2 regions of the Shewanella sp. S1-58-MNA-CIBAN-0166 genome follow, and region 1 is predicted to be linked to the other one. Evidence: predicted binding sites of a transcription regulator. Region 1 holds the regulator's gene; the other holds the start of a gene.
What was found. The regulator LexA, encoded in region 1, represses DNA repair genes until DNA is damaged. The targets are predictions, from matches to a motif close to TACTGTATNNNNATACAGTA.

Region 1 (3,863 bases):
TGGTGATGGCAATTTTTTCATCAACTGAAATAATTTCACCAATAAGGTCTTTGGTACTAACAAACTTATTTAACGACAGACAGTGATCAATAATTGACTTGCCATTACCTTCGGCCACAGAGGTGTAATCGGTATAAGGCACTGTTTTAAGTAAGGCTAAATACAAATCAAGCTGACGTTCTAACTGGCTTCTTTCTAACGCATTTTGCTCTGACGCTAATAACACTAAACTAGTCAATGTTACTGAACTGGCTGCGGCAGCTCCATTGATATTAGTCATTACGCGGTTAGCTAACAAATTAACTGAGGGCGTAAACCAAGAGGGTTTTTGGTCAGGATCTTTAGCTAGCTCATCACGCCACTCTGGCGCCTGCTGATTTAAGAACTGTTGTAAATTAATCGGCTCACCAAAATTCACATAACCTTGGCCAAAATTGCCTAACTTACGAATAGCACCAAATACCTGCCATACAGATTCTTTTTTCTTTTTCTTACCGCTTAATTCTTTGTGGTACGTCGCCACTTCCATCACATGGTCATAACCTAAATACACGGGTACTAAGGTTACTGGGCGCTCTATCCCACGTAGCACACTGTTAATTGTCATAGCCAACATACCGGTTTTAGGCGCTAACAAACGTCCTGTACGCGAACGACCGCCTTCAGTGAAATACTCGACCGCATAACCCTTAGCAAATAACTGATCTAAATATTCACGAAATACTGCGGTATAAAGTTTATTACCATTAAAACTACGACGGATAAAGAATGCCCCACCACGGCGGAACATCGGCCCTGCTGGCCAAAAATTAAGGTTAATACCGGCAGCAATGTGCGGCGGAACCATGCCCTGATAATACAAAATATACGACAGTAGCAAGTAATCCATATGGCTACGATGACAAGGAACGTAAACAATTTCATGACCATCATGATGTAACTGTCTTACTTGCTCGGCACCTTTGATATTGATGCCACTGTATAATTTGTTCCATAACCAAGTCAGGAAACGTTCGGCAATACGCACCAAACTATCAGAATAGTCGGCGGCAATTTCATCAAGGTATTCAATGGCGGTTTCACGCGCTTTCTCGACTGTTACTTTCTTATTTGCAGACTCTTCTTCAATGGCTTTTTTGATAGATTCTGATTTTAATAAAGAGGCAAACAACGCTTGTCGATTCGGTAATTGTGGCCCCGTCATCACTTTGCGTTGACGGCGGAAATGCACACGGGCGACTCGGGTCAATTTGTGAGCAATTCTTTTATCAGTACCATGTTCATCGGCCATATGACGAAGCGATAATGCATTAGAAAACTGGACGAAATTATGGCGTCCTAAAAATAAAATCATTAACCATTTACGTAACCACGTAGGGTTTTCACGTTCAAATACTGCAGCTTTCATGCTGTCTTCTTCTTTACCTGGGGTACGTCCCCAATAAAGGCAAACAGGAACCAACTGTATATCTAATTCAGGGCTCTCACTATGAAGTGACAATAAGCTGGTAAAATAATTAAGGAATTTGTCACCACTTTCACGTTTACCAAATAGTGGTTTGCGGCCCTCTAAACAGACCACACGAGGCACGGTTAAGCCATCAAGCTGTAATGGCTCATAAGGACTGGGCAGACCAAAGCCCTCGGTGATTTCGCTCAACGCGGCAATATCGCTAATAGATTCCGTTTTCATTAAATAAACCAAAGGTTTAGTTGGATCTATATTGAGGTCATCAAAAGGATCGTGAGGGACCACAATGGTCTGTACCATCCACTTTTGAATCCATCTTAATGCTCGTAAAAATATTGAATCTGGTTTTGACATGGTTATTTTCGCAACATAAGCCACTGTAATATTGTCGTATAGGATACCAGAAACCACCCTGCTTACACTATCAGACCGATCTATCTTTACGTTTAAGCTCTCACTATCAGAAATAACATAAGACAGAACATTAGTAATAGTTAATTAAAACATATTGTTGAGTGATACTTAATCAACAAAATACAAAAAATAGTTGGTTAATACTTGCGCGAACACAAACACTGTATATAATGACAGTCACTGTATAAAAAGACAGGAATTATCATGAGACCGTTAACGCCGCGCCAAGCAGAAATTTTAGACTTAATTAAAAACAATATCGCCGAAACAGGTATGCCACCCACTCGTGCTGAAATTGCGAATCGTCTTGGCTTTAAAAGTGCTAATGCCGCCGAAGAGCATTTAAAAGCATTAGCCAAAAAAGGCTTTATCGAGATCATGCCTGGTACCTCAAGAGGCATTCGTTTACCTCATGAAGAACAGGTTGAAACCGGTCTGCCACTCATTGGACAGGTTGCTGCTGGTGAACCAATTTTGGCCCAAGAGCATGTAGAGCAATACTATCAAGTCGATCCAAACATGTTTAAGCCCGCCGCAGATTTTTTATTGCGAGTGCGTGGTGACAGCATGAAAAACATCGGCATTTTAGAAGGTGACTTACTCGCTGTACATAAAATGCAGCAAGCACGTAATGGCCAGGTTGTTGTGGCACGTGTTGATGATGACGTCACCGTAAAACGATTTGAACAAAAAGGTAATGTGATTTATCTGCATGCCGAAAATGAAGATTACAATCCGATAAAAGTAGATTTAAGTTGCCAAAGCCTAACCATCGAAGGGCTTGCCGTTGGCGTTATCCGTAATGGAGATTGGTTATGAACAAACTAATGGGCATCGCGCCACGCCACCCGGGCTTATGGGTAGATTTAACTGAAACAGAACTGCATGGCACCCAAACCATTCAAACATTACAAACTGTCACTCAAGGTGAGGCTGAACTGAGCCAATTGTGCAGCCAGTTGGCAATATTGAGCCAGCAAGGCAGATGGATTGTATTAATTAGCCCGCCCCATATTGGCTATAAACATATGCTGGCAAGTGCTGGTGTAAGAATGGATCGCATTTTACTGGTGCACACCAAAGATGAAGTCGAAACATTATGGGCCATGGAGAAAGCGCTCACTAGCGGTACATCGAGCGCAGTAGTAACTTGGACAAGCTCACTTGATGCTCGCGATAGTCGCCGTTTAGAAATTGTCGCCAAAAGTGCACGTGCATTAGGGGTGGTAATTGAAGATGTGAATGCTCACTTACCTCACAAACATCAACTTGTTAGCCCTACTTTAACAAATGGAACAAGTAATTTTTGCTCATTTCACTAAGCACGAACCCTTCATTACCAAGCCCTGTATTGAATTCAGGGGTTTTTTTCATCTTTTTTCAGCCTATTAGCCAACAAAGTGATCTTGATCAATGTTTAATCTACAAGTAATGTGGTTAACAAGGATGAAACATTTTTTATCTTTAATTGGACGTGAATGGCAGTAATCAAGATTACTTTCAGACAAATGAGCCAAATCAAAATTGATAAGTTCAGTAGTAGGTACAAGCGTGGTGCACAGCTAACAATAAAACCGTAGACCGTATGTTTACAGCCACCAAAGTACTTTGAGGTCATCAAACTTTTTTCGGGAACCGAAGAGTTTGCATAGAGCAGAGAATTACTGTGTGACTCTTCTTTGTAGTTGCTATTTGCAATTAGCAGAGGAGTAGTCTTGTGAAGCAATGGTTGTATTGTTTACTGGTGGTGTTTGTAGCACTTCCGCTTGGGGCATCAGAAATGCCCCTCAACATGACTCAAGGCGTGACAGATATCAGTGGCAAGGTTTATGACCTCCACATGACGATTCTTTACATCTGTTGTGCAATTGGGTTAGTGGTGTTTGGGATCATGATTTACTCAATGATTTATCACCGCAAATCAAAAGGCGCTGTCGCGGCCAATTTTCACGAAAGTACCAAAGTGGAAATTGCTTGG
Region 2 (3,863 bases), on a different contig from region 1:
GAACGTCTGACAAATCCTTCATTGGTAGCATTGAGTTGTCACTAAAGAAACCAATAGCATCCAGTCCGTTAATGACATATGCCACTTTTGCTGCTAAAGCTTGTTTAAGCGCGGCGTCATACGAGAGAGTGAGATACTTATTGACATAGGCTTTAAAGTCATCACAACCAAGTGCTTCATAACCTTTGTTTTCATAGATGATGAATAGTGCTTGCTTGAGCTCAATTTGCGATGTGTTAACGATAATATTTAACTGTTCAACGTGATCACGAGAGAGTTTAAATTCACCGTCAAAGGCGGATTTCAAATCGTCTTCGCCGTTGAATAATGCTGATACCAACTTCGATTTTGGAAATGATTTATTCGAGCTGTTAGATTGGAGAACGTGTTTGTCTACGATTGCTACCGATGTAGATTTTTTCTTAGACTTCTTGTGTTTTTCCTTTGCGAGTTTGTTTTTTACCTTTTTAGCGGGCTTACCTGTTGATGCTTTTGCATCTTGAATTTGTTTACGTTTTTTAGTCATTGTAAATCTCCTATTGGATCTGTTTGTGTGATCGGCTTTAACCGATCTCCTGATTTACAGATTCGATTTCTCATCACTGAATCACTTTTTTCTGCAATCGTGGTTGTAAAGTTTTTGGTCGCTTTGTCTTTAAATTGATGTACTAACTTATTGATTATTATTACTCGTAACTGCGAGCTCGCAGTTGCAAGGCGGAACTGTATACATTCATTGACGAACACTTGTGGGCTCATGTAAAATGTCCATTGAAGTAAATCTGATGGACATAAGGATCATCAGATTTGCTGGCCCCGCGATATTTTTTAGCTCTACTTTCTTCATTCAAATACTTCTCTTCAGAACCCAAACCGTACGTCTGGGGTACTGCTATCATTTCAAAATGGCGGTTATTCTTTTACTGTAATGATGTTTTGATTTTGGCTTCTCTCGAACCCTTGCTGTGTAAGGGTTTTAGGTGATTTCTGTGTTTATTCTTTTAAAATTTTTTCAAGACGATGAATTTGTTGAGCTAGTACCGGCTGAAAGCCGCACTATATAAGGCTTTCAAGGCAGTTGTTTTTTGAGTTAAAATATAAGAATGTTTAAACATTCTTATATTGGGGGATTTGATTGTGAAACAGAGAATTGGAACGTTTGAAAATCCGATTAAACTAGTAAGTGAGTCTGTACCTCGTCGTTTGCTGCTGGCACACAGTAAAAACACTTCGATTGGGGTATTCGATTTTCACTCTTTACCAGATTTTGGTGAGGATATTTTTATTCGTAATGTGTTGTTTAATGGCCACTTAACACTGCAAGAGGTCAAGCTAGCAATTTATTTTTTTGAGGAACTTTCTGATGGCGGGAAGGTTTTTTCAACATCTTTATCTGAGTTTTGTCCAGCGTTGGTGTACGGAGATGTGATTGAGTCAAATGGAGATTATTTTGACTGTTTGGTGATAGGTTCCAAAGATTCGTTTGAGCAAGAAATATTCTATTCTAATGATGGCTATTACCCGTCTTTATCAATGTTAACAACAATCATGGGGATGAAGCTAACATCCCAAGGGCTTACAAATTTGGTTCGTCAGCTTCATAATTTTGGATATATAACGGTAACGGATATCACGGCTGGAAATACTTACGGCTCCCAAAATCCAAATAGCACTAAGAAAGAAAGAGCTAGATTACGACATATAAGGCTGTGTAATGGAATGCGCCAAAAAGATATGTCTAATCGATGGCTAACTAAGCGGCGCAAGAAACCCAAGAAAACTATCAACTCGAAATGACAGTTCAAGGACAGACTAAGTTGGGGCGGAAATACAACAAATAGTGAGGGTATGTAAGCTGAACACCAGATTTTTCTTGCTTCGTATTTAGATGAAAAACGAGGTTCATCGACGACTTGCACCAAGAAAAATCTTTGCTATTGTCAATATTGACAAAAGGTACTTCAATACTCTGGCTAAGGAAGGCTAATACATGATTTTCAGGCCTATACGAGTTCTAATCACCTCAATTCTGTTTTCCTTGGTTGGCATTTTAGCCTTGTTAATATTCCAATTAATGGAGCCCCAATGTATAGATGACTTAGCAGAGATAAGCGAGATAGCATCCCTCAGAGCTGAACAAGGCTATACCGACCCAATGAGCATTAACGTGACCTTCGATAAAGAAAAGAACCAATGGTGTTACATCGAGACCGCTCAATAATTCTTGCTAGCAGTCATTCTTCGCCTATAATTGCTGTATATAATTACAGTGGTTTATTGATATGCGTGTTATCCCTATACCTGCTCATGCAGGCATCACAGGTTTTGAGAGCCCAGCAGTTGAATACAGTCAGTTAGGCCTGAGCTTAGATGATCTCCTTATCGAGCATCCTAGCGCAACCTTCATAGGACTCGCTCAAGGCGATTCAATGCAGGACGTTGGTATCTTTGATGGTGATGTGCTCATTGTTGATCGCCATGAAACAGCGCGAAATGGAGATGTCATAGTTGCCAATTTTAACGGTGAGTTTGTTTGCAAGATCCTTGATTCTCAACGCCGTCTACTCCTTTCTTCTAATCACCAATTCCAGCCAGTAACCATTCATGAACATGATGAATTTAGCATTGAAGGGGTAGTGACTCGCTCTATTCGTTGCCACCGTCAAAGTCCATTACTGTGTGAGCATTAGATGTTTGCCCTAGTCGACGCGAATAGCTTTTATTGCAGTGCAGAACAGGTATTTCGTCCTGATTGGCGCGGTAAGCCAATCATTGTGTTAAGTAACAATGACGGTTGTATCGTGGCTGCTAATAGGCAGGCTAAAGAAGCTGGAATTGAGAAGTTCTTGCCTTACTTTAAAGTTAAAGAACTCTGTGCTCAACGAGGTGTTATTGTCTGTTCTTCGAACTATGAGTTGTATGCTGACTTATCTAGCAAAATGATGAATATCATTGGCCGTTTTGCGCCAGAGCAACACATTTACAGTATAGATGAGAGCTTTCTCTCGTTTAAGAACTGCTATCCAGCTATCAAGTGTCTTAGCACTCAAGGGCAGTTAATACGCCGTGCAGTGTGGAAGGAGACTCGTTTAGCTGTTTGTGTTGGGATCGGTGCAACACTGACATTAGCTAAAATTGCGAACCATGCCGCTAAGAAGATTAAGGGTTACCATGGCGTTTGTGTGATTAACACCGACCACGAACGAACAGCTATCCTAAAGCAACTTGTTGTTGGGGATGTATGGGGTATTGGGCGAAGGATTAGTAAGAAGCTAGCATTAATGAATATCCATACAGCTTATCAACTAGCGTGTATGCCACCTGGGCTAGCCCGAAAACAATTCAGTATTGAAGTCGAGCGTACAGTTCGTGAACTTAACGGACAAGTGTGTAAATTGTGGGATGAAGCGAGGGCTGATAAAAAGCAAATTTTCTCAACGCGGAGTGTAGGGGAGCGGATAACCGACTTTGACTCATTATTACAAGCTTTGAGCAAGCATGTCGGTATTGCAGCTAGTAAAGCGCGTAAGCAAGGCTCAAGCTGCAAGACCATGCTACTTTTTGCTAGCAACTCACCCTTTGATGAACGTCCTGTTAGTTACAAAGCTATAGTGCATTTCCCTTGCCCTACTAACTGCACCGTCGAGCTAACCAAAGCTATGAGTGAAACTGCTCCAAAGTTATTTCGTGATGGTGTTCGTTACTACAAGATAGGTATTGGCCTAATCGATTTAGCTAGCGAACAGTACAGCCAACTTGATTTGTTTAATCCCCCGACAGCCAAGCCAGCATTAATGCTGGCACTAGATCACATCAATCAACGTTATGGCAGTGATACGATGTTTCTCGCTGCACAAGGTATA

Region 2: a site for LexA is predicted at 2,253-2,272, ahead of AAEY99_RS09360 (LexA family protein). Genes of this name have one in related genera too.

The regions. Positions count from the first base shown of each region.
Region 1 is NZ_JBEOPN010000001.1:230,114-233,976, forward strand. Features, by position in the region: gene plsB (glycerol-3-phosphate 1-O-acyltransferase PlsB) at 1-1,825, opposite strand, end outside; gene lexA (transcriptional repressor LexA) at 2,090-2,704, shown strand; gene AAEY99_RS01075 (cell division inhibitor SulA) at 2,701-3,207, shown strand; gene coxB (cytochrome c oxidase subunit II) at 3,603-3,863, shown strand, end outside.
Region 2 is NZ_JBEOPN010000012.1:37,226-41,088, forward strand. Features, by position in the region: gene AAEY99_RS09350 (hypothetical protein) at 1-526, opposite strand, end outside; gene AAEY99_RS09355 (hypothetical protein) at 1,138-1,797, shown strand; gene AAEY99_RS09360 (LexA family protein) at 2,283-2,690, shown strand; gene AAEY99_RS09365 (Y-family DNA polymerase) at 2,691-3,863, shown strand, end outside.